4 regions of the Neobacillus sp. GCM10023253 genome follow, and region 2 is predicted to be linked to each of the others. Evidence: riboswitches for the same ligand, from Rfam matches in the RefSeq annotation. Region 2 holds a riboswitch; each other region holds the start of a gene.
What was found. Region 2 has a riboswitch for S-adenosylmethionine ahead of ACFPA1_RS10825 (methionine biosynthesis PLP-dependent protein). Riboswitches for the same ligand answer to the same signal wherever they lie in the genome.
Positions count from the first base shown of each region.

Region 1: linked by a shared signal. The riboswitch ahead of ACFPA1_RS07480 (5-methyltetrahydropteroyltriglutamate--homocysteine S-methyltransferase) and the one ahead of ACFPA1_RS10825 (methionine biosynthesis PLP-dependent protein) in region 2 are both predicted to bind S-adenosylmethionine.
Region 3: linked by a shared signal. The riboswitch ahead of metK (methionine adenosyltransferase) and the one ahead of ACFPA1_RS10825 (methionine biosynthesis PLP-dependent protein) in region 2 are both predicted to bind S-adenosylmethionine.
Region 4: linked by a shared signal. The riboswitch ahead of ACFPA1_RS20125 (methionine ABC transporter ATP-binding protein) and the one ahead of ACFPA1_RS10825 (methionine biosynthesis PLP-dependent protein) in region 2 are both predicted to bind S-adenosylmethionine.

Region 1 is NZ_JBHSHV010000006.1:658-8,595, reverse strand. It holds gene ACFPA1_RS07490 (phosphotriesterase-related protein) at 81-1,025, shown strand; gene ACFPA1_RS07485 (multidrug effflux MFS transporter) at 1,079-2,317, opposite strand; gene ACFPA1_RS07480 (5-methyltetrahydropteroyltriglutamate--homocysteine S-methyltransferase) at 2,506-3,633, opposite strand; SAM riboswitch class I at 3,716-3,814, opposite strand; gene ACFPA1_RS07475 (peroxiredoxin) at 4,027-4,644, shown strand; gene ACFPA1_RS07470 (hypothetical protein) at 4,856-5,059, shown strand; gene ACFPA1_RS07465 (aldolase catalytic domain-containing protein) at 5,214-6,173, shown strand; gene ACFPA1_RS07460 (SE1832 family protein) at 6,309-6,503, shown strand; gene ACFPA1_RS07455 (LLM class flavin-dependent oxidoreductase) at 6,581-7,576, opposite strand; gene ACFPA1_RS07450 (DUF3219 family protein) at 7,595-7,879, opposite strand.
Region 2 is NZ_JBHSHV010000008.1:53,070-61,007, reverse strand. It holds gene metH (methionine synthase) at 1-1,152, opposite strand, end outside; gene ACFPA1_RS10835 (bifunctional homocysteine S-methyltransferase/methylenetetrahydrofolate reductase) at 1,133-2,992, opposite strand; gene metC (cystathionine beta-lyase) at 2,995-4,182, opposite strand; gene ACFPA1_RS10825 (methionine biosynthesis PLP-dependent protein) at 4,182-5,294, opposite strand; SAM riboswitch class I at 5,377-5,491, opposite strand; gene ACFPA1_RS10820 (polysaccharide biosynthesis protein) at 6,007-7,833, shown strand; gene ACFPA1_RS10815 (DegT/DnrJ/EryC1/StrS family aminotransferase) at 7,875-7,938, shown strand, end outside.
Region 3 is NZ_JBHSHV010000012.1:682,723-690,660, forward strand. It holds gene ACFPA1_RS17530 (gamma carbonic anhydrase family protein) at 1-276, shown strand, start outside; gene asnB (asparagine synthase (glutamine-hydrolyzing)) at 429-2,327, opposite strand; gene metK (methionine adenosyltransferase) at 2,560-3,762, opposite strand; SAM riboswitch class I at 4,028-4,161, opposite strand; gene pckA (phosphoenolpyruvate carboxykinase (ATP)) at 4,425-6,011, shown strand; gene ACFPA1_RS17550 (hypothetical protein) at 6,056-7,006, opposite strand; gene ACFPA1_RS17555 (RNA polymerase sigma factor) at 6,987-7,511, opposite strand; gene ACFPA1_RS17560 (DUF2584 domain-containing protein) at 7,611-7,853, opposite strand; gene ACFPA1_RS17565 (alpha/beta hydrolase family protein) at 7,895-7,938, opposite strand, start outside.
Region 4 is NZ_JBHSHV010000016.1:18,278-26,215, forward strand. It holds gene ACFPA1_RS20090 (GerAB/ArcD/ProY family transporter) at 1-7, opposite strand, end outside; gene ACFPA1_RS20095 (Ger(x)C family spore germination protein) at 27-1,115, opposite strand; gene ACFPA1_RS20100 (spore germination protein) at 1,176-2,699, opposite strand; gene ACFPA1_RS20105 (TerC family protein) at 2,883-3,644, shown strand; gene ACFPA1_RS20110 (hypothetical protein) at 3,697-4,176, opposite strand; gene ACFPA1_RS20115 (vWA domain-containing protein) at 4,272-4,868, shown strand; gene ACFPA1_RS20120 (NAD(P)/FAD-dependent oxidoreductase) at 4,950-6,065, shown strand; SAM riboswitch class I at 6,262-6,365, shown strand; gene ACFPA1_RS20125 (methionine ABC transporter ATP-binding protein) at 6,462-7,475, shown strand; gene ACFPA1_RS20130 (methionine ABC transporter permease) at 7,465-7,938, shown strand, end outside.

The DNA of each region.
Region 1 (7,938 bases), on a different contig from region 2:
TTTGTAGTGCTCGAGACTTAGGTTATGGATTATTTTTTTAGAAAAATTTCAATGGTCAGAGGATGAAAGGGGAGTATGGAATGACACTTATTAATTCTGTTACAGGACAAGTTGATTCTGCCGAACTGGGTTTAACACTAATCCATGAGCACATGCGTATTCGCTCTGAGTCTGTATTCGTGCAGTTTCCCCATTTGTATGATGAGGAGAAAGACTTCGCTAGAGCAGTGGTACAGGTAAACAAAGCGAAAGCACTCGGTGTGACAACCATCTGTGATCCAACCGTCATGGAGCTTGGCCGTGACATCCGCTTTATTGAGAGAGTCTCCCGCGAAACGGGGGTTCAAATCATCGCGGCAACAGGAATCTACTCCTATCACTATATCCCACCTCATTTCCAAAATCGTGATATCGACTATATGGCTGATTTGTTTGTCCGCGATATTGAAGTCGGAATTCAGAACACATCCATTAAAGCAGGATTCTTAAAATGTGCCACGGATGCACAAGGGGTCACCCCTGATGTTGAGAAGGTTATTCGCGCCGTTGCTCGTGCTCAAAAGCGGACAGGTGTACCGATTATGACTCATTCACATCCGGGAACCGGAACCGGCTTAAATCAAATTGACATCCTTCTTGAAGAGGGAGTGGATCCGAAGCGGATTCTGATTGGGCATACCGGAGATACCGATAACATGGAGTACATATTGAAGGTGCTCGACCATGGGGTATATATCGGCATGGACCGTTATGGCTTAACCGCTGAGTGTACAACTGAAAATAGAAACACAATCGTTATTGAACTCGCGAAGCTAGGATATGCAGACCGCATGTTTTTATCACAGGATCATTGCTGCTCGATGGATTGGTATCCTGAAGGACTAATTGAGCATGTGCTCCCGAAATGGACAATGACATTTGTTCTTGAAGAGATTATACCAGAATTAAAAGCGAGTGGAGTAACGGAAGAACAAATTAACCTGATGATGGTCGAAAACGCTCGCCGCTGGTTTGAGGGGAAATAGAAAAAAATCCACCTTCCATCGTTACAAATGGAAGGTGGATTTTTCAGGAGGGTTTAAATTGAACCACTTACTCGGTTTCTCTTTACTAGAATCCAATACAATAACACTGCCCCACAACCGGCACATACAATCACTACGCCCATCGGAATAGCCGTCTGCCCGCCGCCTATACCAACTAGGGGAGCGACAAATCCACCAAAGGTAAATGAAGTAACACCCAGTAAGGCAGAAGCACTACCCGCATTTTTTCCTTGTGTTTGCATGGCTAGGGAGAATCCTGCTGTATTTACCATTCCTACACTGGATACAACGAAAAATAATGGAATCAAAACGAAGACTAGCTTTGCTTGTAAAAATAAAAGCAGCAATAAAATGATCCCGCCTGTTGCGGACATTCCTAATCCAACTTTGAACAGTTTAGCTTCAGGGATTCTCCCTGCCAACCTGCCTGTCGTTTGACTCATGATCATGATCCCGATAGCGTTGATCGCAAAGATCAGACTGAACATTTGCGGGGATGCACCATAAATATCCTGTACGACAAAGGGAGAACCTGAAATGTACGCGAACATGCCAGCAAAGACTAAGCCCTGCGCTAAAGCATAGCCCATAAAGCTTCGATCCACGATTAGTTTTAAAAAAGGGCTAAATGTATTCTTCATGCCTCCAGCGGAACGCTTTTCTTTAGGCAGCGTTTCCGGCAATCCAAAAAGAATGATAAAAAACATAACGATTCCAATGATACTTAAAACAATAAAGACACCTTGCCAGGGAAACGCCTTAAGCAGCTGAGCACCAATAATCGGAGCAAGGATAGGGGCCAGCCCGTTCACCAATGCAAGGAGTGCAAAAAACTTGGTTAATTCAGTTCCTGAATATAAATCTCTGACAATCGCCCTCGAAATCACAATTCCAGCTGATCCAGCAAACCCCTGGATAAGCCGCAAGATAATTAACCCCCAAATGGAAGGGCTAAATACGCATAAAAGGGACACGATAAAGTAAATCATTAAGCCAACCAAAAGTGGTTTTCGGCGGCCAGTTACATCACTGATAGGCCCAGTTAGCAATTGTCCGGATGCTAAACCGAGCACGAAAAGCGACAAGCTAAGTTGAACCGAAGATGCGTTTGTATGGAAATCTTTTGCGATATTTGGCAGGGCCGGTAAATACATATCAATGGATAAAGGGCCAAATGCTGCAAGTGAACCGAGAACAATCGCCATCCATACTCGTTTAGAACGAGAAAGCACTGCTTGATGATCCTCTGCCTTTTGTATGAAATCCCCCATATTGTAAGTCCTTCCTCCAGTTATGTAAATCCAATCTAGTTACCTAAGATTTTATCATTCTATGTTAACAGATTATTCAATATTTAGGAATTCTTAAAAGTAGAAACATACAACCAATTTCAGAAACGATTAAATTGAAAAAGGCCGCCTTCCATCATAGAAATGGAAGGCGGCCTCTCCTAGTCGGTTTAAATGGTTCCCCAAACATCCTTAGCAATAGCCACTACATGTTTAATCTTATTCCACTGCTCTTCTTCCGTTAAAATATTTCCTTCTTCTGTGCTGGCAAAGCCGCATTGAGGGCTTACTGCCAGGTTTTCTAAAGGAATAAATTGACTTGCTTCTTTAATTCTTGCCTTAATGGATTCTGGATCCTCGAGTTCTGGGAATTTAGAAGTGAATAGTCCTAGTACAACGGTTAGGTTAGGACGCTTGAAGCCTTTTAAAGGTTCGAAGTCACCAGAACGCTGATCATCATACTCTAGGAATAGCCCGTCCACATTTAGCTCAGCGAAAATGGCATCGGAAATTTGATCGTACCCGCCGCTTGTGATGTAGGTGGATCTGAAGTTGCCGCGGCAAATATGCATGGTAATTGTTAAATCTTCCGGCTTATCGGCAATGGTTTCATTGATTGCACTTACTCTTGTTTTGATGATTTCATGTACATCCAAGCCAACTTTTTCAACCACTGCATTGATTCGCTCTTCAGAAACAAAATCAATCCAAGATGTGTCGTCTAATTGCAAGTAACGGCAGCCAGCATCATAGAAAGCCTGGATGGCTTTTTGATAGGCCGCTACGGTATCTTTATAAAGTTGTTCGCTGTTGCCATTGTAATACTCATCGCCTTGAATTCTCGTAAATAACATATTCGGGCTTGGAATGGAGAACTTCGCCACTTGGCTGCCATCTCCATATTTTTCAACTGCCTGCTTTAAAAACTTGAAATGCTTCAGCATATAATGATCATTAAAGTCAACTTTGCCCACTACTTTAATGGCGTTGTTTCTTGTTTGGGCGCCTTTGAAGTTGCTGATATATTCATTTTCGAAAAATGCTACACCTTCCAAACCAGCCAGGAAATCCAAATGCCACCATGAACGTCTAAACTCACCATCTGTAACGGATTTTAAGCCTGCTTCAATTTGGTTTTGAACTAATTTCTCAATTTCTTGATCCTCAACCGCCTTCAGGGCATCTGCATCAATTTCCCCATTGGCAAAAGCCTTTCTGGCTTCTTTAACCGGTTCTGTTCGAAGAAAGCTGCCGACATGGTCAGCCTTGAATGGAGTTTTTACTAGTGTTGCTGTCATTAATTATTCCTTCTTTCTCGGTGTAATAAAAAACCCTCTTCTCAAAAATAAGAAGAGGGGGGTAATAGCCATTGCTAATCTCTTCTTATCTTTAAGCACTCGCTTCTGGAATTGGCACAGTACGAACGTGTCTGCTGCCGAGGCTTCAAAGGGCCAGTCCCTCCACCTCTCTTGATAAGAATATTCGAAAATATTTAATTAAAAGTAAAGATACACTTGTTCTGATTTTCTGTCAACAAAAATCTACAACATTATTGTTGTGGTTAAATGGAAAGGCTATCCAAAATAGGCTCAATGGGACAAATACCTAAACGTATATTATTTATGGTAACGCTATTAAAAAATGAACTCCAGCAAGAAATTAAGATTCAGGTGATGATCTGAGGTGAAAAAATGGAATTTAACAGACGAGAGGGTCATTTTGATGGGTCTTTGCAGCCATTTTGTGCACAGACAACAGATATGGCCCCCCTATTTGAAGCAGAAGCTTATGATCATGCAGAAAAGAAAATAAAAAAGCTTCGTCTAGAAAGCTATCGTGGAAGCTGGGTTATTTTATTTTTTTATGCAAGTGATTTTACCTTTGTTTGACCGACAGAATTGGCAGCGGTCGCTGCTATTAAGGATCAACTAAAGACACTTAATACAAATGTCCTTGCTATCAGCACGGACAGTGTATATGCCCATAAAGTTTTCGCTGAGGTATCTCCTAATGCCTCTCAGGTATCATTTCCACTTCTAAGTGACCGAACACACCAAATCAGTAAAGCATACAGAGTCCTAAATGAAAAAGTTGGGGCAGCCTTAAGAGCAACCGTCATTATCGACCCAGATGGAATAATTGTGTCCAAATTGGTATACCCATTAGAAGTTGGCCGAAATGTTTACGAAATACTAAGGATCATACAAGGGGTACAATACGGAAGAAGCACCGGAGAAGGAGTCCCAGCTAACTGGGTTCCCGGTAACCCAGGAATCATTAGAGACCCAAAGTATATCGGAAGAATTTGAGGCATGGGGACGGTTCTCATGCCTCATTTAGGCTTTTAAGATCGTCTACACACATCATTGATTCATTAATTATGTCGTAATTTGTCGAAAAGTTAATAAAAATGTACGCGTTTTCACCTGATATGATAGTTTCTATACAAATATTCTAAATATTCATCCCTTTGTGACTACCCAGGAAAAATGGATAGATTGGTCTGTCAGGAGGTATAAAATGTGCCAGGAACACAGAAACAAAAATGTAGAAGTAAATTTTGAAATACCAGAAAACATAATCCAAAGTTTTAGAGATGCTGTTGAAAAAAATGGAAAGTCAATGAATGATGTGCTTAGGTTATATATGCAAAAATACATTTGGAAACAAAGTGAATTACAAAAAAATAGACAAATGCGACGTCAAAGTATTGGAGCCAAGTGATAAAATGATAGTAGTATAATATAGAAATACTTTAACCAATTTTATCAAATATTTTCAAAACGGTTGACATGTAAGTTTGACACCTTTAAAAGATTCATGGTATATATATTCAAATTATGACGAATGAGCATAACCACAGGGGGAATTTAAAATTATGGAACATCGCAGCAAAATTTTAGATTGTACGATCCGTGATGGGGGATTAGTTAACAATTGGGATTTCAGTGTCGAATTTGTCCAGGACTTGTATAATGGACTAAGTGCGGCTGGCGTTGAGTATATGGAGATTGGCTACAAAAACTCCGCAAAGCTTCTGAACGCAACTGAACCTAATCCATGGAGATTTCTAGATGATCATTTTCTGAAAGAAATCATTCCTGAGAAAAAATTTACGAAGCTATCTGCATTAGTAGATATTGGCCGAGTCGATCCCAACGATATCCTGCCTCGCGAGCAAAGTGTGTTGGATATGATCCGGGTAGCCTGCTATATCCGTGAAGTGGACAAGGGGCTGGAGCTTGTCCAAATGTTCCATGATTTAGGATATGAGACATCTCTCAATATTATGGCTTTATCCAGTGTGCCTGAACAGAAGCTTATTGAAGCAATGGAAATGGTCAAAGAAAGTCCAGTCGATGTTGTGTATATCGTGGATTCTTTTGGAAGCTTAGATCCGGCTGATATTGCACATCAAGTGAAAAAGTTTCAAGCGATGCTTCCTAACAAGCAGCTTGGTATTCATACGCATAACAATTTGCAGTTAGCATTTGCTAATACCTTGACAGCACATCAAAATGGAGTTACCTTCCTGGATTCATCTGTTTACGGCATGGGACGGGCGGCAGGGAACTGCAATACAGAGCTTCTTGTCAGCTACATAAAAAAACCAAGCTATGAACTTAAACCGTTACTTGGTGTAATCGAAAAGCATATGTTAGAAATGAGAGAAAAGTGGGAATGGGGCTATATCATTCCTTATATGATCTCTGGTGTCCTTAATGAGCATCCACGGGTGGCAATGGCTTATCGAAATAGTGACGAGCGTGACCAATTCGTTGACTTCTATGACAAGGTAACAACACCTGAAGCAACTTTAGCTACAACTTCTAGGTAGTTTATTACATGTACAGCCGCCTGCGGGCGGTTCTTTTTTTGGGGATGAAAGCAACTGGGCAGAATAGTAGCGAAAACACATCGGATTTGTAATCATAGAAAGAAGATTTAAGACTTATGGAGAGTGAAACCAATAATGGATAAAAAACAGATTGAGTATAAAATTCTAGAGTTGAAAGACGAATACTTACAGCTGCAACATAATCTTGAAAAATTAGAGTATGTAAAAGGAAACATAGCCCCGTTGGAAAAACGACTATCTGAAATTGAAGAGGAATTGAATTCTCTTAATCAATTATTACGAAAAATAGCAGGGCAAACACAAAAATAGTAACTTAAGTTCAAGAGACCACAGAATTGATGGTCTCTTTTCTTGTATCAAAGTTTTAATAGATGCGTATTAAATAGTTATAAAAGCACCTTTTCAGCGATAAGTCTATAGGATTCAATGCGATCCTTCGGAGAATGTGTAATCGTTAAAATCATAATTTCATCCGCATTATATGAAGCTTGTAACTGCTCAAGTTTCTTTTTTACCTCCAGTGGATTGCCAATGATCATTCTCTTTTTCATCGCTGCTAATTTTTCTAGTTCTTTTTCATTGAGTTCGTATTGCTTTGCTTCCTGGATAGAGGGCACAAATTGCCCTTCGCCTTTTTCCTTCTGTAATGCCCAGATTAGATTACTTAATGCGATTTCTTCAGCTTTTTCGGCCGTTTCCGCACAAACCACTGAAACAGTTAACAATACCTGAGGGGATTGACCATGTTTGTTAGGTTGAAAGGCATCAAGATATTGTTGGATGATGTCTGCTCCGTCTTTGTCGCTCATGAACTGGCCGAATGCATATGCCAAGCCATGTTCAGCAGCAAGGTGGGCACTTTTTTTACTTGTACCAAGAATCCACGGCATCGGCGGCACTTCCGGCAGGGGAGAGGCCTTTAGTTTTGAAAACTCGTGATCTTCAGGAAAATCATTTTTTAAAAAGTGAAGCAGTTCTTTTACTAAGTCAGGCAATTTCCAAACCTGTTGTAAAAAATTATCGGATAAAGCATTCGTTGCCTCCGCTGACCCGCCAGGTGCACGCCCAATGCCGATATCAATCCGATTTGGATATAGGGTAGCCAGCATATTATAAACCTCGGCCACTTTATATGGTTTATAATGCGGTAATAATACAGCCCCAGAACCGAGGCGAATCCGTTTGGTGTTGGCGCCAATATAACTGATCATCACTTCAGGTGCCGAGCAGGCCAGACCTGGCAAATCATGATGTTCGGAAATCCAATACCGTGTGTAACCTAACTCATCTCCTGCTTGGGCTAGCTTCAATGATTCATCCAATGCCTCTTTTGCTGTTTGGTTGGAGGAGATGGGAGATAAATCTAATATGCTTAATTTCACTGCACCATGCCTTCTTTCTTAATTCTTCACTTCGAGCAAAGTCAATGTAAAAATTGCTACTTGTCCTTTTTCATATAAGTTCGTGACAGAAGTGGAATATTGTTGAATGGTACCTCTAACCGCTAAACCAGTTTCAGGAACTTTTACATCAAAGGACCCTTCATACAGCAACACTGTAGTGTCGTGATAGTCCTCACTCGTCACTTTGAATTCAATAACAATTTTATGTAAACCGTTCTCAAGCTCTTCTTTATATTTTTCAATACGTATAGAATTATCATTTAAGATGATTTCATTAACCAAGGACACCACACCTTTTATGTTTGTATGAAAAAATAATAGCACTGGGCCAATAGGGGAGC
Region 2 (7,938 bases):
GTCAGCAAGACAGATATCGATGACGTGAGCTCCGCCTTTTACTTGGGCCCGGGCGACTTCTGCCGCTTCTTCAAATTTACCTTCAGCTATCAAACGTTTAAATTTACGTGACCCAATAACATTGGTACGTTCTCCAACCATGATCGGCCTTAAAGTTGGATCATCGTAAATGAACGGTTCAATTCCTGAAACCATATGATGGGAGGATGGCTGGAATTCCCTTGGCTTGTAATCCTTCATTGCATCGGCAATGGCGCGAATGTGATCAGGGGTCGTACCGCAGCAGCCGCCGACAATATTGAGCCAGCCATGAGCGGCAAAGTCACCCAGCTTTTTCGCCAGTGTTTCCGGTGTCTCATGATAGTGGCCCTCCTCGTCAGGCAGGCCAGCATTCGGATAGCAGCTGACTGCCGTTCCAGACAGATTGGCGAGCGAGCGCACATGGTCCTGCATAAACTCCGGTCCTGTTGCGCAGTTCAACCCAACAGCCACTGGATTCATATGTTCGATGGAAATATAAAAGGAATCAATCGTTTGCCCCGCCAAAGTCGTTCCCATTGGCTCGATTGTTCCGGAAATAAACAGCGGCAATGTTTTGCCGGTTTTTTCAAACGCTTTTTCGATGCCGACATAGCCAGCCTTAACATTCAGCATATCTTGAGAAGTTTCTAGAAGGAGCAGGTCAACTCCGCCGTCAATCAAGCCAATTGCCTGTTCCTCATAGGAGGCAGCCAGCTCATCAAAGGTTGTTCCGCCGGTAACGCTTAATGTCTTTGTCGTAGGTCCCATGGAGCCGGCCACATAGCGAGGCCAATCCTCGGTGGAAGCTGCCTGAGCTTCCTTCACAGCAATCATCGCAGCAATTTTATTGATTTCATAAGCTTTATATCCAAGCTGATACTCATCTAAGACAATGCTGGTGGCACCGAATGTGTTAGTCTCGATGATATCAGCTCCGGCCTCTAAATATTCGCGGTGAATGCGCGCAATAACTGCTGGAGCAGTTAAATTGAGATTTTCATTACAGCCCTCGTACTGTTCACCGCCAAAATCATCAGCAGAAAGATCTGCTTGCTGCAGCATCGTTCCCATTGCCCCGTCCATGACAAGGATGCGTCTTTTCAACTGCTCACTAAATGGTCGTTTCGACATAGCTGTTCCCCCTCAGTTCACACGCACGCTGTCGGGCATAAAGGGCCAGTTCAGCAGTAAGCTCATAGCGTAAAAATGGTGTGATTAAATAAATTCCATTAAATAAATCTAAGGCTGCATCGATTAGCCCCTTGGTAATTTCAACGCCTTCTTTTGCCGCTTGGAGCGGGTTATCATGAAGTGAGGCCATTCGTTCACGAATAGAGTCGGCAATTTTAATGCCAGGTACTTCATTATGAAGGAATTCAGCATTTTTACTGCTGGTAAGCGGCATTAAGCCGATGTAGATCGGTGCTTTTAAATGTTTCGTATGCTCATAAACTTCAAGCAGTTTTTCTTCGGAAAAAACCGGCTGGGAGATAAAATAGTCGGCCCCATGCGCAATTTTCTTCTCCAACCGTTTGACCGCTTTTTCCACCGAGCGGACATTCGGGTTAAAGGCTCCAGCAATGCTGAACGCCGTTTTCTGTCCCAAGTCCTTTCCGGAAAAAGATAAACCTTCATTTAATTGTTTAATCATTTGAATCAGTTCAAACGAAGAAACATCATAAACGGAAGAAGCCCCCGGAAAATCGCCGACACGAGCAGGGTCGCCAGTAATTGCCAGAACATCATGCATTCCTAACGTGTGTAAACCCATCAAATGTGATTGCAGACCGATAATGTTGCGGTCCCGACAGGATATATGGATAAGCGGACGCATTCCTAGTTCTTTTTTTACTAAATAGCCTAAAGATTCATTGGAAATCCTCACTTGCGCAAGAGAATTATCTGCTAGTGTAATCGCATCAATTCCGGCTTCCTTTAAAACCTTTGCCCCTTCAAAAAACTTCGTTGTATCAAGCTTTCTTGGCGGATCCAATTCAACGATAACTGATGGCCGTTCCTGCACAATATCTTGAAGTGGGGCGTAGTCCCGCTTGGCAGGAGGATCTTCAACTATGATTTTCTTTGGTTTTAATTCTACTACTTTATCTGTTATCGGAGCGCTGTTTTTTAATTCGGTGGCAAATGCCCTGATGTGTTCAGGTGTTGTGCCGCAGCATCCTCCTAAAAGTCGGACACCTTGCTTGCGGAATTCAGCCGCAGACCTGCGGAAGTAATCGGCATCACCATCATAATGAAACTTTCCATCCGTATAAGCAGGGAGACTGGCGTTTGGATAGGCTGAAAGAAAGGCTCGCTTAGGCAGTTCGATTTGTTCGAGCGCAACCAGCATATGATGCGGGCCAAGCCGGCAGTTTAGGCCGACAACGTCAGCGCCTAGCCCTTCAAGTCTCTGCAGAGCATCATTGACAGGAGTACGGTCCTGCAAAATTCCTGGTTCTGCAAGGGAAACTTGCGCAACAATTGGCAGATTGGTTTCCTTTCTGGCGATGGTCAGGACGGTTTCAAGCTCTTCCAGGTCGTAGAAGGTTTCGAGTAAAAGCCCGTCAACTCCCTCTAATAAAAGGCAATACAGCTGCTCGCGAAAGCTCCGTTTAATTTCTTCTATTGAAATGGATTTGGGCTTGATGCCACGGTTGCCGCCCAAGGTCCCAAGCACATAGGCACGGTTCTCGGCAGCTTTTTTGGCATTTAGTACAGCGGCGCTGTTGATGTCCTTGACTGAATCCTCTAGCCCGTATCGTCCAAGCTTTAAATAGTTGGCCGCATAGGTGTTCGTTTGAATAATATCGGCACCGGCATCAATATAGGCTTTGTGGATATTCTGAATTTGCTCAGAGCGGGAAAGATTCAATTCCTCAAAACAGGAATCTTTTCCATAGGAATAAAGCATTGTTCCCATAGCCCCGTCGGCTATCAAAATTTGATTTTGTAATTTTTCTAAAAAACTCATCGCTATTCTCCTTGAGAGAGCACATAATTATTCACCTGAAGCTTTTCCAAGGCTTGTGAAAAATCCTTGATTAAATCAGCAGGGTTTTCCAGTCCGACGGATAGGCGAAGCAGGCTATTTTTAATTCCCCTTTTTTCACGTTCCTCCTGAGGCATGGCGGCATGCGACATTTTGGCCGGATAAGACAAAATTGACTCTACTGCACCAAGGCTGACCGCAAAGACAGGGATTTTTACATTTGACACAAAGGTACGCATGGCATCCTCATCAGCAAGCTCAAAAGAAAGGACTGCACCTGCACCGCTTGCTTGCGCCTCCTGCAATTCCTTTTGCGGATGATTTTCAAGCGCTGGGTAATACACTTTTTCAATAGCTGAATGTGACTCTAGGAATCTCGCAATCTCTAAAGCAGCTCTTTGCGATTGTTCAAGCCGGACTTGAAGAGTTTTTAGACCTCTCATCACAAGCCAGGCATCCTGCACACCGAGCACTGCGCCAAACGAATTTTGTAAAAAATAAAGCTGTTTTGCTAATTCCTCGTCTTTTACTACCGCAAGTCCTGCAACCACATCGCTGTGGCCTGAAAGAAACTTAGTGGCACTGTGAAGGACAATATCAGCACCAAGCTCTAACGGCCGTTGCAGTGCAGGAGTTAGGAAGGTATTATCAACAAAAGTCAGGGCGCCAATGGACTTTGCCAACTGGCTGATGGCTTTGATATCGGTCACCTTCAACAACGGGTTGGATGGTGTTTCTACATAAAACGCCTTTGTATTTGGCTTAATTGCTTGCTTGACTTGATCAAAGTCAGTCATATCCACAAACGTATGCTCAATCCCGAAGCGTGTCAAAACTTGTGTTACCATGCGATAGGTCCCGCCGTATACATCTTCTGTAACAATCACATGATCTCCGGAGGAGAGAAGCAGGAAGGCTGTGGAAATAGCGGCCATTCCTGAAGAAAAGGCAAACCCGCGAACTCCGCCTTCAAGTTCCGCAATGATATCCTCCAAGGCTTCCCGAGTCGGGTTTAAACTGCGGGCGTAATCATATTTTCCGAAACTATCAATTTCAAATTGATGAAAGGTGGATGCATGCTGGATTGGAACACTGACCGCTCCTGTTTGTGCATCCATTTTATGACGATTATGAAGCAGCCTTGTTTCAAAACTAAATTCTTCGTGTCCCATTACACATTCACTCCTTCAACCAATTTTGCAAAAGCTTGCTCTAAGTCAAAAATGATATCTCCTGCGTCTTCAATTCCTACAGAAAAACGCAATAGACGGTTACAGACACCTTGTGCAATTCGGATTTCTTCCGGGATATCAGCGTGGGTCTGAGTCGCCGGATACGTGATAAAGCTTTCGGTTCCGCCAAGGCTTTCAGCAAACGAAATCAGTTTTATGTTTTGCAGGAACGGATTTACCCACGTTTCATCTTTAATACGGAAAGAAACCATTCCGCCTCTTCCTGGGTAAAGGACATCTGTCACCGCATCGCTATTAGAAAGAAACTTAACAACAGCCTTAGCGTTTTTCTCATGCCGTTCCATACGGAGCGACAATGTTTTCATCCCGCGCATTAACAACCAGGAATCGAAGGGGCTTAAAACGGCACCCGCACCGTTATGATGGAAGGCCAATGCTTCACAAAGTTCCTTACCCTTCGCAACAATAAGTCCAGCAAGAACATCATTGTGGCCTCCAAGGTATTTCGTTGCACTATGAATCACGATATCTGCACCAAGTGCAATCGGCTGCTGCAGAAGAGGGGTATAGAAGGTGTTGTCCACAATTAACAAAATGTCATGCGCTTTGGCAATTTTTGCAATGGCAGCAATATCGGCTTCCTGCATAAGCGGATTAGTTGGTGTCTCCAAGAAGATTGCTTTTGTATTTGGTGTAATGTTGTTTTCAACCTCTTCAGGACAACAGGTATTTACATATTGGCTTTTCAAGCCCCACTTTTGAAAGCCTTTTTCGAGCAAACGGTAGGTTCCACCATATAAATCCTCGCTAACCAGCCATTCATCACCAGACTGAAATAAGGAAAGAATCGTTAAAATGGCCCCCATTCCAGAACTGCAGGCAAAGCCTTGGTCTCCGCCTTCTAAATCGGCGATAGTTTTCTCAAGCAGCTGACGTGTTGGATTTCCGGTTCGAATATAATCAAATCCTGTGGATTGTCCAATCCCCTCGTGCCGGAATGCAGTTGAAAAATATACTGGGGGATTAACGGTTCCTGTTGTAGTTTCACTGCGGTTCCCAATTTGAGCAAGTTTCGTATCCATTTTATACATTGTTGTCTACACTCCTTTTTGATATTAAAAAAAGGCCTTCTATAAGAAGAAGACCTTTGCATGTACAATACATCTGTCACTCTTCTTATCTCGCAAATTAGTAACAATTTGCAGGACTTAGCACCGTTTCAATGTAAAAGACATTGAAGGTTGCTGAGGTGTCACCGGGCCCTTCCCTCAACCTCTCTTGATAAGAACATATTAATATTTTGACTATTTATAAAATTTACTACAGTTTTGGCGGTTCGTCAATTAGTTTTTTATCCAAGGAAAGCAGTAAAGTGTAAAACAATTCTATTATCAGCTTTAAAAGTACAATTGTCCATTTTTGGCTTGTCCTCATTATTGTAAATTACTATTTTATTTCGGATTTTACAAAACAGAACAGGAGGAAAAAAATATTAGGGATATTTACCTAGTAAGTTCTGAATGGTATTTTTTTCAAATAAAATAGTTCTTGTTAAGGTACAAGTGATTCGTAAAATAGAATTTTACTGGTGAGGTTTCCTAGCCATTATCAAAGGAGACACTCGATCATGCTGTGGGTTTAAATATACCTTAGACGCAAGTCGTCGAGAGCGTGGTGTGAGGGGGGGTTAGATGCCCTATACATAATTAAAGTTTTTGATTATTTAGGGCTTCACGAAGCCTGGATAATCAAAAGCTTTAATCTTGGCTGCTATAAAAGCTAATGTACAAAAGGGGAGAGATTATGACCTACAGACAGAGGTTGTCATTATTTTTTTTAATAGACTCATGTATTGTCATAGGTGCAATATTCTTAAGCAGATTTCTGGTTGATGCTACCACTCATTTATTTACCTTTTTGATTATTTTTACTTCATTTTCAATTTTACTTAGCCACCACATCTTTTCAGTCATGTTCAACCTTTATAAAAAGGCTTGGGAATATGCCAGCATAGGAGAGTTATTAATCATTTTTAAGGTTGTGACCTATTCAATCATTTTTGCTGCAGTCCTGCAGAAAATTTTCTTCCTTGAAATCAATGTCAGGCTTCTCGCTGTTACTTGGTTACTCCATATTATATTCATTGGCGGCTCCAGATTTTGCTGGAGAGTTTTTCGGGATTCTCATTATCAAAAGAACCAAAATAAAAATCGTACCCTCATCATTGGTGCGGGAGCTGCAGGGACAATGGTTGCCAGACAGTTATTGAAGAATCGGGGTATCAATCTTCTTCCTGTGGGCTTCATTGACGATGACATCCACAAACATAAGCTAGATATTCTTGGGATTCCTGTTGTTGGCGGGGTAGCCTCCATTGAACAAGCTGTTCAAAACTATAACATTAAAAATATTGTTATTGCTATTCCCTCACTTAGCAAGAAAGAGTTAAATGTGATTTTTCAGGAATGTGCCAAAACGCCCGCGAAAACTAAAATTCTTCCAATGATTGAAGATTTGGTGACTGGAAAGGTATCCGTAAATCAATTTCGGGACGTTCAGGTCGAGGACCTTCTGGGGAGAGATCCTGTAGAGTTGGATATTGCTTCTATATCAAAAAACATTACCGGCAAAACTGTGTTGGTTACAGGTGCAGGAGGTTCGATTGGTTCTGAAATTTGCCGGCAAATTGCCCGTTTTAACCCTCTTAAAATCGTCTTGCTTGGTCATGGTGAAAACAGTATTTATTCGATTGAAATGGAACTGAAAGAAAGCTTTGGCGAATCAGCAATTAAATTCATAACAGAAATTGCCGATATCCAAGATGCGGCAAAAGTGGAGGCTGTTATGATGCATCATCAGCCAGAGGTTATTTATCACGCTGCGGCACACAAACATGTACCGCTAATGGAACACAACCCTGAAGAAGCAGTGAAAAACAATGTGATTGGAACGATGAATGTGGCAAAGGCAGCCAGTTTGTATGGTGTGAAAACCTTCGTGATGATTTCCACCGATAAAGCCGTTAATCCAACTAGTGTTATGGGTTCAACGAAAAGACTGGCAGAAATGATCATTCAGTCAATGGATAAGAAGTGCGGAACGAAGTTCGTTGCTGTTCGCTTTGGCAATGTATTGGGAAGCAGGGGCAGTGTGATTCCGTTATTTAAACGGCAAATTGAACAGGGAGGCCCTGTTACCGTTACTGATCCTGATATGAAGCGTTATTTTATGACGATCCCTGAAGCCTCAAGGCTGGTCATCCAGGCCGGCGCACTTGCCAAGGGTGGAGAAATATTTGTTTTAGATATGGGAGAAGCAGTTAAAATTATCGACCTTGCCAAAAATTTAATCAAATTATCCGGATATTCCATTGAGGAAATTGGGATCGAAATAACGGGGATGAGGCCTGGTGAAAAGCTGTTTGAAGAACTTTTAAAAGAGGATGAAGTACAGGAAGGGCAAGTCTACCCGAAAATTTATATTGGTAAAACCTCAGAGCTTTTTATAGAAGAGATTGACGATTTAATCATAAATTTTGCTGACATGGACAAACAAGAGCTTTCAGAACTGCTGTTAAAGATTGCAAATAACCGATTGCCCGCCAAAAGAGCATTGTCTATTTCCGGTTAGTTTGCTATGCGAGAACTATAGGAAAAGGGTTGATAAATATTATGAATTTGCCAATCTCTCATTCTAGAGTAACAAATGTTAAAAGAAATATTCCATTTTCACCTC
Region 3 (7,938 bases), on a different contig from region 2:
ACCGTTGGCCATCAAGTCATATTACATAGCTGCATCATCCGAAAAGGAGCACTTATTGGAATGGGATCGATTATTTTGGACCAGGCGGAAATTGGCGAAGGTGCCTTTATTGGTGCTGGCAGTCTTGTTCCGCAAGGCAAAAAAATCCCTCCTAATACATTAGCATTTGGAAGACCAGCTAAAGTTATTAGAGAAATCACTCCTGAAGATATTAAGGAAATGGAAAGAATCACAAGAGAATATGCAGAAAAAGGGCAATTTTATAAATCCCTGTAAATGATAACTCGCCGATTGGCAAGTCCGATAGGACGAAGACAGAGGCGTAGTTGAATTTATGCGTTAGGAAAGTATAAATTTGAAAAAATTTATACTTTCCTATTAGCCAAAAAGGCACCCAATCTTAACGATGGGTGCCTTTACTTTTCCATTTATCTGCTCGCTAATACTATATCTTTTTTATACTCGCTTTGAAAGGAGTATACTCCTTCAACATACACCTGATGCCAAACCATAAACATAAGAACAGTCCAAATCTTTCGACTGTTGTCAGCTTTATCCTGACAATGGTCATCAAGAAGCTTTAACAGGTACGTCTTATTGATTAAATGGTCTGTCTGGCTTTCACGAATGATATTTTTTGCCCAATCATTCATCTCAGCCTTTAGCCAGTGGCGGATAGGAACAGGGAAGCCAAGCTTCTTCCGGTTTAGAACATGATCAGGAACGACCCCTTCGGCGGCCTTCCGCAAAACGTACTTAGTAGTGCCGTTAGCTGTTTTCAAGCTAGTTGGGATTTTCGAGGCTACTTCAAATACTGCCTTATCTAAGAACGGCACGCGCAGTTCCAATGAATGAGCCATCGTCATTTTATCAGCCTTTAGTAAAATATCGCCGCGCATCCAAGTATGGATATCGATATATTGCATCCTGTCAACCGGATCATAACCTCTTGATTCCTCATAAAGAGGCTTGGTGATATCGGTATAGTTCAAGCCTTCACGATAGACACTCAAAAGCTCACGTTTTTCCGCTTCGTCGAACATCTTGGCATTACCAATGTAGCGCTGCTCCATCGGTGTCACCCCGCGTTCAATAAAGCTCTTTCCTTTCATCCCTTCCGGAAGCATATCGGCAATTCCTTTTAGAAGTACCTTTCCGACTCTAGGAATTTTATTAAAAATCTCCAAATCGCCAGGCTCGCGGTAAATATTATAGCCGCCAAACAATTCATCAGCGCCTTCGCCTGAAAGAACAACCGTAACATGCTTTCTCGCTTCACGGGCGACAAAATATAATGGAACACAGGCTGGGTCGGCAAGCGGGTCATCCATATGCCAAATAATTTTCGGAACTTCTTTCATATATTCCTCAGGCGTAATGATATAACTGATGTTTTCTACGCCAAGCTTTTCAGCTGTTTCCTTGGCGACATCAATTTCACTGAAGCCATTGTGCTCAAATCCGACGGAAAACGTTTTAATAGCCGGATGGAATTGCTTTGCAATCGAGGCAATGATGGAAGAGTCAATCCCACCTGATAAGAAGGAACCAACCGGAACATCACTGCGCATATGCTTTTCAACCGAATCAAACAGAATATCACGGATTTCCTTTACGAAATCATCTTCCGATTTTAGTACTGGGTGAAAATGTGCCTTCCAGTAGCGGTTCATTTCCATCTTCGAGCCGATTTTTTTTGTAAAATAATGGCCTGGTTCAAGCTTTTTAATTCCTTCAGATAGGGTATCAGGTTCTGGAACAAACTGATAGGTTAAATAATGCTGCAAGGAATCATAATCCAGCACATCATTTTTAAGAGCCAGCAAAATGCTCTTTTTCTCAGAAGCAAAGAAGGTTCTGTCACCATCCTCCATATAAAAGAATGGTTTAATTCCAAACGGATCTCGTGCCCCATAAAGTGTTTGTTCCTGCTTATCCCAGATAACAAAAGCAAACATCCCGCGCAAGCGTTCAACTGCTTTTTCTTTTAGATGGCTGTAGAGGGCAATGATAACCTCTGTATCAGAGCTTGTGGAAAAAGTTAGTCCTTCTTTGAGCAACTCTTCACGAAGCTCGACATAGTTATAAATTTCACCGTTAAAAATAATCCAGTATCTTTCGTTTTCATACGTTAGCGGCTGGTGCCCGGATTCAATATCAATGATACTTAACCGGCGGAAACCAAATTGAATATGATCATCATAATAATAACCATCATCATCTGGTCCACGATGGGTTATAATATCGTTCATATTTTTAAAAAGCTGCTTTTCTTCGTCACGATAATTTTGCGTTTTGTCATGTACACAACCGATAAAACCGCACATTATGTACCTCACCTACTCTATTTCAAAATATCCTTTTGTAAAAACATACTCTCTAATACTACCACTTTTTTTTCAAAAATGGCACTGTGAACAAAAGGAAAATCATGTATCCTCATTTTTTACTTCAATAGTCCTACTTAAACATTTTATTCCAATTTTTAAAACACTGAACAAGAAAATAGACGTTTAATGAAAAATGGGAGTTACACCTTAATGCAACTCCCACTCCATATTATTTTCCTTCCGCCTGCTCACGTAATGCATCTGCCTTATCAGTGCGTTCCCAAGGAAGATCAACATCCGTACGGCCAAAATGTCCGTAAGCTGCTGTTTGCTTATAGATGGGGCGGCGTAAATCCAGCATTTTAATGATTCCTGCAGGGCGCAGGTCGAAGTTTTTACTTACTAAGTCAACCAATACCGCTTCGCTGACTTTGCCTGTGCCAAAAGTATCGATGGAAATCGATACCGGTCTTGCTACACCAATCGCATAGGCAAGCTGGACTTCACATTTTTCAGCTAAATCTGCTGCGACAATATTTTTTGCAACATAACGTGCAGCATAAGCGGCTGAACGGTCAACCTTTGTCGGGTCCTTACCGGAAAAAGCGCCGCCGCCGTGACGGGCATAGCCTCCGTAAGTATCCACGATAATTTTGCGGCCAGTCAGTCCTGCATCCCCCTGCGGTCCGCCGATTACAAAGCGGCCGGTTGGGTTTATAAAATATTTTGTATTTTCATCAATTAATTCTTTTGGTACAACCGGATTAATGACATGTTCCTTAACATTGCGCTGGATTTGCTCTAGTCCAATTTCCGGATGGTGCTGGGTGGAAATAACAATTGTATCAATCCGAACCGGTTTGTTGTTCTCATCGTATTCGACCGTTACTTGTGTTTTTCCGTCCGGACGAAGGTATGGAAGGATATCCTCTTTACGAACCTCTGTTAACCGGCGGGCAAGCTTATGGGCTAAAGATATTGGAAGAGGCATCAGCTCTTTCGTTTCGTTACAGGCGAAGCCGAACATTAAGCCTTGGTCACCTGCACCAATTGCTTCAATTTCTTTATCAGACATTTGACCTTCACGAGCTTCAAGTGCTTGATTGACACCCATGGCAATGTCAGGAGACTGTTCATCAATAGAGGTTAACACCGCACATGTTTCCGAATCAAAGCCATATTTCGCACGAACGTAGCCAATTTCTTTGATCGTCTCACGAACAATTTTTGGGATATCTACATATGTAGAGGTAGTGATTTCGCCGGCAACTAGAACTAAGCCGGTCGTTACTGATGTTTCAGCAGCTACGCGGGCATTTGCATCCTTTGCTAGAATAGCGTCTAAAATAGAATCAGAAATCTGGTCGCAAATCTTATCAGGATGACCTTCAGTTACTGATTCAGAAGTGAACAAATGGCGTTTTAGTGACATCTGAATTCCTCCTATAATAATGAAATAATGAGGCTGCTTTTTTCAAAGGTTAACACCCTTTCCAAATAACCTCCATTTTGATACGGAACTCATCCCTAATAGTATGAAATAAACATCAGGTTTTTATGAAATACTACCGAAAAAACCCAACCGAAATTCTTTAGAAGATTAGTAAAGCGATTCAAACAGCACGTGTGTTTGCCAAATAGACAAAAAAACCTTTCCATGAGGAAAGGTTGAATGCAAACATTTTGCGTGCCTTTCACTCTTATCGTTCAAGGACAAGCCTTGCATCAGGTTGAGCACCTTTGCCCGAAAAACGACTAAAAATAGACATTTTCCTAGTTGCAGGTTGCTGGGTTTCATAGGGCCTGTCCCTCCACCAGCTCGGGATAAGAGAGTATCCGTTCAAGGTTAAATCATACCCCAGATTCTTAAAGTATGTCAATGTATTTTTTAGCAACATTAACCAAAATATACAATGGAGTATGATACAAAATATGCTTAAACTGTTTTTTTCATGACTTTTTAATCACCTTTAGAATAATGTATAAAATACAGCATAATTTCGTCAATTAGTATAGACTATTATTTTAATTGTGTTATACTATTCAATATTAATATATCAAATTAAAAAAACCATAAAAAGGAAGGTTCATTAAATGAATTCTGTTCATATCCCAAATGAATTAAAGGAATTACTTAATGAAAGTAATGTCCAAGTCCAATTATCTGTGCCGCAGCTAGTTGAAAAAATCCTCAGCAGAAAAGAAGGGACACTCACTTCCACCGGAGCGGTTCGTGTTTCAACAGGAAAATATACTGGGCGGTCTCCCGAAGACAAATTCACTGTTTTGGAGGAGTCAACCAAAGATAAAATTGCCTGGGGTTCTTTAAATCAGCCAATCTCACAAGAAACTTTTGATCATCTTTATAATAAGGTATTAGAATACTTAAAACAGCAAGAAGAAGTTTATGTATTTAAAGGCTTTGCTGGTGCTGATAAGAAATCACAACTGCCGATTCAAGTCATAAATGAATTTGCTTGGCATAATCTTTTTGCCCACCAGTTGTTCATTCGGCCTTCGGAAGATGAACTTCTGACTCATGAAGCTGAATTTACAGTAATTTCTGCCCCTAATTTCAAAGCAGACCCGGCAGTCGACGGTACGAATTCTGAAACCTTCATTATTATATCATTTGAACGCCGCGTAGTTCTAATTGGAGGAACTGAATATGCGGGGGAAATGAAAAAATCAATTTTCTCTGTCATGAACTATTTACTGCCTGAAAACAATATTTTCTCTATGCACTGTTCAGCGAATGTCGGCATTGAAGGGGATGTAGCATTATTCTTCGGTTTATCCGGAACTGGAAAAACAACTCTTTCCGCTGACCCTAATCGCCGTCTAATCGGCGATGATGAGCACGGCTGGTCATCAAATGGCGTCTTTAATATTGAAGGCGGCTGCTATGCAAAATGTATTAATCTATCCCGTGAAAAAGAACCGCAAATCTTTGATGCCATCCGTTTCGGGACCGTTCTTGAAAATGTTGTGATTAACCAGGAATCGAGAATTCCGGATTATGATGATGGAACATTAACAGAAAACACTCGGGCCGCATATCCAATGGAGGCCATTGATAATATTGTCCAGCCTAGCATTGCCGGGCACCCGAATACCATTGTGTTTTTAACTGCAGATGCATTTGGTGTTCTTCCGCCAATCGCTAAATTAACAAGGGAACAAGCAATGTACCATTTCTTAAGCGGATTTACATCAAAGCTTGCTGGAACAGAGCGTGGCATTACTTCACCGCAGGCAACCTTCTCAACCTGTTTTGGTGCACCATTCCTGCCGCTGCCGGCTACACGCTATGCCGAAATGCTAGGAGAAAAAATACTTGAGCATAACGTTAATGTGTTTTTGGTTAATACAGGCTGGACTGGCGGAGAATACGGCGTCGGCAATCGTATGAAACTCTCATATACAAGAGCAATGGTGCAGGCAGCTCTTGAAGGAGAACTAAATCACGTAGAAACCGTTAAGGATACATTCTTTGGCCTAAATATCCCGCTCCATATTGCTGGGGTCCCTGATGAAGTGCTTCAGCCAATGAAAACATGGGCAGATCCTAATGCTTATGAAAAAAAGGCAAAAGAATTGGCAGAGCAATTCCGTGAGAACTTTAAGAAATTCGCTAACGTTGCCGTCGAGATTGAAGAAAAAGGCGGACCAATCGTTTAAACAGTAGAAAAAAGAGGCTGATCTCCAAAATCAGCCTCTTTTTTCTATTTCCCGTCAACTGGTTTCCTTACTTCGACTGCCTCCGATTGCTGGAGAATAGTAAAACGATATTTACCGCTTTTTTTGATGGTAAACCCGCCGCCATACTCCGTAATATGCTTTCCATCCGTTGTCGTATAGTCTGCAACCTTCTTAAAAGTAAATTTCGATTCCTCAGCGGTTTCTAATTGAAATATCTCCAATTCTATTTCATCGGGAAGATTGCTTCCCTCGACTTCAATAAACTCGTGTTCATAAAAGCCGGCATAAAGATCCTCCGCAGAAATCATTAATGTTGATTTGCCAATTGTGATATACGGCTCCTTTACATAAATGGAAAATGCACCAACCTTCTTATCACCAACTGTGAATTGAAGATTCCAAACTCCTGAAAAAGGCAATGGTTTGAAGGTTGTTACAGTGTGAGCATCCGTACCGTAGATTCCTCCAGATAAAGGAGTTTCAGCAAGGTGCTCTTTGACTCCTGTTTTAACGTGGACCGCATCGACCTTGAGAGATTTCGAATAATCATAGTTTCCCCATAAAAAAATCATCATCTTAGCAACGGTGCCTTTATCTTTTGCAATCCAGTCCTGAGGTGCAAGCAGGCTCACCTTGTTTGTGATACCAAAATTACTACCTGCATAAATAGGTTTCCCCTCTTCATTCTTTAATGCAAAATAATCACCCTCTTGGGCTTTGGTTATAACGGAACTGCCGCTGCCGGGATTCTTTTCCTCGGCTGTATTCGTAAAATAGAAAATCGGGGCAATAAGAGCAAGTATGAACAATGCTGCCATAGCCCCCAGTCTTTGGATGTTAAACGGCTTTCTTGGCTTGATTGTGCCTGCTTCACTAATCCTTTTTAACATGTCCGTTCTCTGTTTTGTAGAAAGCTCATGTTTCGGAAAATCCGCCATCATTTCCAGCAGCTCTTTATCCGATAAATTGCTCAAAATATTCACCCTCCTTTAATTGCTCATTTAGTTTTTTCATGGCCCGAAAAAAGGTAACATTCACTTTATTTTCCGACCAGCCAAGAATGTGTCCAGTTTCCTGTGAAGAAAGCTCGGCAATGCCCTTAAGCAAAATTACATCCCGATAATTTGGCTTTAATTCGTTAATCGCTTCATATAAGCGGGCATACTCCTGCTTTTTTAAGATTTTCTCTTCTGTTTGAAGTTCTTTTTGATCAGGTGATTCTCGATTTAATCGTTCCTTCAGCTTTTGCCATACTGATTTTTTTCGATATAAATCAATGGCTGTATTTCTTGCAATGGAAATAAGCCAGGTTTTGGGACTTGCTTCATTTTTAAACCGGGAAAAGGCTTGAAGTGCACGGAGAAAAGTTTCCTGTACCAAATCCTCAACATCTGTCGTTCCGATATAGTAAACAAGAAAATTGGTAACGTCCTTCTCATAATGAATAAACCATTTCTCTATTTGCTGAATCCCTTCCAACCTTACCCCCCCTCTCTATTTGTTATTCTCTATATAAGACGCTATTGTTTGGCAAATCTTACACTTTTCCAAAAGAAAAAAAGCAGGTGATAACACCTGCTAGTTCGTTGAGTTTAAGGATATTAGTTGATATGTTAGTGTTGTGCGGCTGTTTTCCCATTCAACTTTTTTTATTAAAGCTGTACCATTTGAGTTTGTGTCCAGTGTTTTTCTGACATCCACAGGGATTTCAATCGGGTATAATCTGTATCCTTCTTTCACAAGTACAAACAGATTTTCTCCAATCCTTTTTTCATTCCCTTTTGTGACGATTAATGTATTTAATTCAAGAGGCATACCCATAACATATCCGCTCCTCTGCTATTTATATCTTTATATTACCATTATTTGTTTTGCATTTTCATCCACTTCGTCAAATCTTCCACTA
Region 4 (7,938 bases), on a different contig from region 2:
TCTGCATTTTCATTCCTCCTCACTTATTATTTTTCAAGGCCGGTATGGATGATTTCCAAATTCACCTTCACATGGATAGGCAGGTTGGGATATTTTTTGTAAAAGGCAGTTTCATCCCAATTCTTGTCTCGTGCACGAACGATGTTTCCTATTCCTAGCGGGTCGACTTTATTTTCTTTTAAGGTAGTTAATAATTGTTTCACTTTTTTTTTGACTTCCTCTTCAATCATAGTCTTTAGCCGTTTGAGGTCCCTTTCATTTGAAAGGTCCAACCAGTCTGGATATTTAAAAACTGTCCACTCAAGGTTCATGGTAAGGTTCAACTTGGGCTTGCTTTGGTTCTTTATTAAATCCCAATTTTTCTTGCTCCTGAACCCACGGACAATAATAATTCCCTGTTGGCCATTGTCCTCCACTTTAAATCGATGCCACCCTTGAGTTTTTACCGTTTCTAAGATGGAAAAGAAAAAGCTCTGCTCTTCGTTTAACTGCAACTTAAACTTGTCACCCTTAAAGATTCCGACTCCGCCAACGTCAATACCGTTATTTCTGTTTAAGGAAACAATCGGTACATAGGCATCCATTCCGTCACCAAAGAAATGGTTTAAAAAAACATGAAGGTTCATATCCGGAAGATTTTGTGTCAGCATATTTTGTTTTAATCTGTCTGCTAAGGTAAGGTCTCCTTCCTCTTTTATAGCCTTCAATGTTTCTTGTGCTGATTTTTCGGAAACCACAATTTGAATATTTGTACCAAGCTCCGGGGTAGTGATGAAGCGTTTTACGATACCACTCACACTTGTCTTGGCAAATTTTTTACTAAAGACTATTACCCTGATTTTGGACAGCTTTATAGGCGTACTGGTGTACTTGTCCATTTTTTCATAGATCACCGAGTTGGGGGGCGCATGTTCAGTTAAATATTGAATATTTGGGTTGCCCCTGCTTTTTGTATAGTTAGGATACAATACTGTCCCGACCATTTGCCCATCTTTAGAGACATCAAATCCATACACATGAACAATGCTTAGTTGGTCGATGATGTTCATTCTTGCACAACCGATAAGAAGGACGAAACAAAGGATGACTAAGAACAATGTTTTCCACTTTTTCATTTGAATCGTATCCTTCCCTTTGATTTATCATGTAAAACCCCACATAGGCTGTTTTAACTTTTATTCGGAATTAAGCCCATCTTCAGTATCTTTATTATCCGCGGGATTGAAACTAGTTCGGCTAAGCGGCCTTAAATAGGGCGAAAGCTTTTTTTGGTGGATAAAGTTAAGCCTTGTAAAAGAAGTGGAAAACCCACCTTCCCTATAGGGGAAAAGTGGCAGCATATAAGGAACGCCGAAAGATTTAAGGCGCAGTAAATGCCCAATTAAAAAAACAATCCCTACATAAATCCCTAAACCACCCCAGATCGCCGCCAGCAGGATAAAAGGATACCGCAATAGCCTGACCGCATTGGACATTTTATAAATCGGGGTGGTAAAGGAGGACAAGGCTGCCAATGCAACAAGAATCAATAAAATATTACTGGTTAATGCCGCCTCAACAGTTGCCTGGCCAATCACGATTCCTCCAACAATTCCGAGCGTCTGTCCGATTTTCGTCGGCAGTCTCGCCCCTGCCTCTCTAAGTAATTCAATGACGATCTCCAGGAATAACACCTCGACCACAGGAGGGAAAGGCACATTGGCTCTTGAAAAGATAATCGGTCCTAATAAGTCCTTTGGGACTACCTCAAAATGAAAAGTTAAAATGGCTACATAAAATGGCGTAACAAAAATGGAAAATAAGATGCCAATAATCCGGATTAATCTAAAAAATGTCGCCACTACCCAAGGTAAGTAGTAATCCTCAGGCGTTGCAAAAAAATTCATTAACGTCGTTGGTCCTGTGATGGCATAGCAGGATTTATCACTTAAAATGGCAATACTTCCGGAAATCAAGGTACCAACGGTCCTATCTACTCTTTCCGTAGTGAGATACAACGGAAATATGGTTGAGGAGTGATCAGAAATTAACTGTTCCAATTGTGTGTTATCATAAATGACTTCTATATCCAGGTTTTGTATCCGCTGTTTTACAGTTTGAACGTATTGCGGATTTGTCACTCCCGCCAAATGGGCGACAACCACTTTTGTTTTCGACCTTGTCCCTACTTCAAATTCTTCGAAGATAAGGTCGGATGTCACTAAATGGCTTCGCAATAAATGAAGGTTTGTAGTTAAATCTTCAATGAATCCAACTTTCGGGCCAATCACGCTAAACTCATTTTCGCCTTCATTTGTTTCCCGCATGCCAAGCCGGGAGTTTTCTAGACTAATGAGGGCATATTCCCGGTTGTCATTACGTAAATAGACCAAGGCGGCTCCTTTAAAGAGCCCTTTTTCAATTTCTTTTGCATCTCGGGTGATCAGAAAGTTTTCTAATGGAATAATCCTTTTTAAATCAGATAGTGTGGTGATGACGGTAGAATTTTCCTTAATCTTTTGAAGCAGTGAGCGATGAAGTAAATTGTAATCAATTAACGTGCTATAGTAACTTACTATTATGAAGTCATCTTTCGATGGAGAAGATATCGTCGAAAAATCACTGGATTGATTGGCTTTATCCAATACTTCACTGATGGTTTTTTCTTGCGTTTCATAATGTGTAACCGTTTTTTGTTTAGGCCTCTTTTTAAAAAACATTTGTCCACCACCAGACTTCTAATGACCATGTTAAGTTAGTATTTAACAGCAAAAATGGAATTATGTACTAATAGAGGGACACGACATAAAATAGCTAACTCAACGATATTGCAGCAAAATAATTTTATAAAAATCTTGACAAGTAGTAATATTAGATAGAGAACAACAAAGGAGTAATGTTGAATGGTAGATAATATTTTAGCCACTTATGTCTCGATGCTTGACTGGCATATGTGGGCAGAGGTATTAACTTCGCCTAAGGCTTGGGGATTAATTCTCTCATTGGCTGTACTGGAATGTATCTTATCGGCGGATAATGCGCTGGTGTTGTCGGCGTTCGTAAAACCTTTACCGAAAAAGCAGCAAAAGAAAGCATTGGTATACGGTCTTTGGGGAGCGTACGTATTTCGCTTTATTTTCATCGGACTGGGAACGTTTTTGATCAAGCTTTGGTTTATTAAATTAATTGGTGCGTTGTATTTACTTTGGCTTGCTGTTAAGTTCTTTATTGACAGATTTAAGAGCAGTGAGGATGGAGAAGAGGAAAAAGCACGGGAGCCAAAAGGCTGGTTAACGAAAACATTTGGAGTCTTCTGGGCGACTGTTATCAGCGTTGAGCTCATGGATTTGGCTTTTTCAGTGGATAGTATCCTTACCGCGCTGGCGGTTTCCGATGAGGTCTGGGTCATTCTGCTGGGCGGAATGATTGGAATTCTTATGATGCGGGGCGTTGCCACGTTTTTCATCGGCTTAATGAACCGAGTGCCGGAGCTTGAAACAACGGCTTATGTGCTGATTACCTTTATTGCTGTAAAAATGGGATTGACACTTATCGATATTCATATTGCAAATGAGATCTTTATCGTTGTCCTTGTCTTGGCGTTCCTAGTTACCTTTATCATTCATGGGATTCGTTCTAGAAGAGGAGAAAAAGTATCGCATTAAATATTAGGTAAACCCAGTCTTTTGGACTGGGTGTTTTTTTTGTTTCAGTGAATTACTCTAGGACCCCTATTAATGGCTTCAGTCTAAAATAGTCCAGCGCCTGATTGACATCGTGGACATCATATATTTTTTTCTCCAGACAGAATTGGATGACCAAGTCAAAGGTTTCACTGTCGGACAATGAATAACCGGCCGAACTTAACAGTTTGTCGGTTTCTTTTTTGTTTAATTCAAGGGCAAGCGCCAAGGCCACTACTGTATTTTTTCGTGGGCGGTATTCTGGATTCGAGCGGATCTTAGAAAAATGCCTGCGATCCAATCCGGCTTTTTTGTAGGTTTCTGTGTCGCCAGCTCCTTTTTTATCTATCAATTTGAATAGAGTTTGGTTGAAGGTCGGCTGGCGTTTGTTTTTGATAAAATCTTCTATCTCGATACTATGTATTTCATTAGACTCCATCATTGAGTAAGTAAGGATGTTTAGGTTTCTTTCAATATATACCTGCAATTCTACTAGCAAGTGTTTATCCAGCATAATTCTACCCCCAAAAATGTCGCTTGAGAGGCGACCATTTCCTAGATTTAATACCCTATTATTATTTTATAAACAATATTGAAAGGATGATAGAGATGAACACGAATATGACTGAAATTATTTTCTTGCTTGACCGAAGCGGGTCAATGGCTGGACTTGAAAGTGATACGATTGGCGGGTTTAACGGATTTATTGAGAAACAGAGGAAGTTGGAAGGGGAGATACTGGTTACAACTGTTTTATTTGACGATCAATACGAAATCCTATGGAATGGGGTTGATGCAAGACAGGCTAACCTCACTGATCAGGAGTATTATGTAAGAGGTATGACGGCAATGTTGGATGCAGTGGGGAAAACAATTCTAGATGTAGGGTATCGATTATCCAAAACAGATGAGAATAAGCGGCCTGGCAAGGTGATATTTGTTATCACGACTGACGGAATGGAGAATGCAAGCTCTGAATTCACCTATGAAAAAGTGAAAGAGCTAATAAGGCATCAGCAGGAGAAATACAATTGGGAGTTTATCTTTTTAGGAGCAAACATAGATGCTGCGAAGGAAGCGGAGAGCTTAGGAATAGACGTTGAAAATGCCTTTAACTTCGAAGCATCTGAAAAAGGTGTTGAGGTTATGTATAATATGGTGTGTGAGCAAGTAATGGAGAGAAGGCAGCACACAAGGAAACTTTAAAACGATGGTACGATTGGTGTAAAATATTCAGTATCTACTTAGCTCAGTCTATAGGACTGAGTTTTTGTTTTGAGGTGAATCATGCAAAAGGTAATTGTAATAGGAGCAGGTATATTGGGGGCATCTACGGCTTATCACCTTGCCAAATGGGGTGCAGAGGTCATCATCGTTGATCGGCAAGACCTAGGGCAAGCCACTGACGCAGCTGCAGGGATTGTTTGCCCATGGTTGTCCCAACGACGTAATAAAGCTTGGTATCAGTTGGTTAAAGGCGGGGCGCGATATTACCCAGAATTAATAGCACAGCTTGAAGCCGATGGGGAGAGGGAAACAGGCTACAAACGAGTTGGGGCATTAAGTATTCATACTGATCCAGCAAAGTTGGAAAAGATGGCAGAACGGGCACGGACCCGTTGGGAGGATGCTCCCGAAATCGGCGAAATAACAATTTTATCTCCAACTGAAACGAATCGACTTTTTCCGCCGTTGTCTAATGAATTTGGCGGGGTTTATGTTAGTGGCGGGGCACGTGTAAATGGCCGGGCTTTACGTAATGCCCTGATAAACTCTGCAGTAAAGTATGGTGCCCAAATCGTTAAAGGGAATGCCTCATTAATCAGTCACAATAATAAAGTCCAAGGGGTAAAAGTGAGTGAAAAAGCATTTTTGGCTGACCACGTAATCGTCACGGCAGGAGCATGGGCGAAGGATATATTGCTGCCTCTAGGGGTTGAATTTTTAGTAAGGCCCCAAAAGGCGCAAATAATCCACTTACAAATGTCAGACATGAATACTAACTTATGGCCGGTTATTATACCGCCATCTGATCAATATATACTATCATTTGCAGATGGTCGGGTAGTAATAGGAGCTACCCACGAAAATGATGCAGGATTTGATAATCGGGTAACAGCTGGAGGAATCCAAGAAATCTTAAATAAAGCTTTAGCGATTGCACCAGGTCTTGCCAGTGGAACAATTTTGGAAACTAGGGTAGGTTTTAGACCTTTTACACCAGGTTTTCTTCCCGTAATAGGGGAATTGCCTAATTTTGAAGGAATCTTAGTGGCAAATGGCCTAGGTTCATCCGGGTTAACTAGCGGACCTTATCTAGGAGCTGAACTAGCTAAATTAGCACTTGATGAACAGACTGAGATTGATTTAATTAACTATAGTGTTGCTGGTGCTTTAACCTAATGTTAAATGATACAAAGAGCTTTTCATGCGAAAAGCTCTTTTCTAATCTAATAAAAAAATTTTAAAATTAATAATAAAGTTGATATAGCAATATTGAAAACGCTGTCGAATAAATTGTATTATAATTTAGACGATTGACAAAATAAGAATAGATTTGTAGTATCTTAATATAACTTAATTATTTGTTAATTTAATTTTCTTATCCAGAGAGACCGAGGGACATGGCCCAATGACGTCCGGCAACCCCCGATTGGGAAGGTGCCAATTCCTGCAGAATGATTTCATTCTGAAAGATAAGCCACCGAGATGTTTATTTCGATGCTCCTTTCAGATGAAAGGGGCTTTTTATTTGGGTATAAAGTCTAGTTTAGATATCGGAAAAATGAGGTAATCAGTATGATTGAAATAAAAAACCTTACTAAAGTTTACAAAACAAAAAAAGGTGAAGTAAAAGGTGTGGATAATGTTTCACTCACAGTTAAAGAAGGAGAAATCTTTGGCATTGTTGGCTATTCCGGTGCTGGAAAAAGCTCACTGCTTCGTTGTATCAATCTTTTAGAGCGGCCAACCTCTGGCAGTATAACGGTCGATGGCACTGACCTGACATCCCTAAAAGGCGAGCAATTACGATCTTCACGTTTAAAAATAGGCATGATTTTTCAACATTTTTACCTAATCAGCCAAAAAACAGTCTATGAAAATATTTCTTTCTCTTTAAAGGCTGCTAACTACCCTAAGGGCCAGGTAAAGCAGAGAGTAGAGGAACTCCTCAAAATGGTTGGTCTTTCCGATAAGCGTGATGTCTATCCGTCACAGCTAAGCGGCGGTCAAAAACAGCGGGTCGGTATTGCAAGGGCTCTCGCAAATAATCCGAAGGTGCTTTTATGTGACGAAGCAACATCAGCACTCGACCCAACGACAACGAAGTCAATTCTTACATTGTTAAAAAAAATCAATAAAGAACTAAATATCACGATCGTATTGATCACTCACGAGATGGATGTTGTTAAAGAAATCTGCAGCCGCATGGCGATTATGCAGGATGGACGAGTTGTGGAAGAAGGTTCGGTATATGACATTTTTGCCAACCCGCATACAGCACTTACAAAAGAATTCATAGAAAGTGTTGTAACTCTTGAAATCCCGGAAGTTATTCTAAAAAGCTGCCAGGGTCCAATAGTCAAAGTGACCTTCAAAGGAAAAGTCGCTAGAGAGGGAGTCATTTCTGATACTCTTCAACAATTTAACCTAAAAGGTAATTTTCTGCATGGTTCAATAGAATATATTCAAGAGCAACCGCTTGGTATTTTCATAATGGAGCTAAAAGGACAAAAAGAGGAAATAGAAAAAGCCCTAAATTATATTGAAAACCGGGCAGCGCAGGTGGAGGTGTTACACAATGGGCTTTGATTTTGCACATCTGATGGAGCTTATTCCGGATATCAATAAAGCATTTTTTCAAACCATCTATATGATTGCGATTTCGTTGGTGGTTTCAACGGTAATCGGATTGCCGGTTGGGATATTGCTTTACATAACCGATAAAGGTTTATTTCTAGAAAATCGTCTAGTCCAAAATATCTTAGGTTTTGTCGTTAATATGGTTCGGTCTGTCCCATTTATCATTTTATTGGTAGCCTTGCTTCCATTAACGAACTTCTTAGTGAAAACAACCATCGGACCAACTGCAGCTAGTGTTTCATTATCAGTAGCGGCGATTCCTTTTTTCGCAAGAATCGTGGAAAATGCTCTAAGAGAAATCGATAAAGGGGTCATCGAAGCAGCTATTGCTGCCGGGGCAACCCCGTGGATGATAATAAAAGATGTCCTATTACTTGAAGCAAGATCCGGCATTATCTCAGGTGTCACTTTA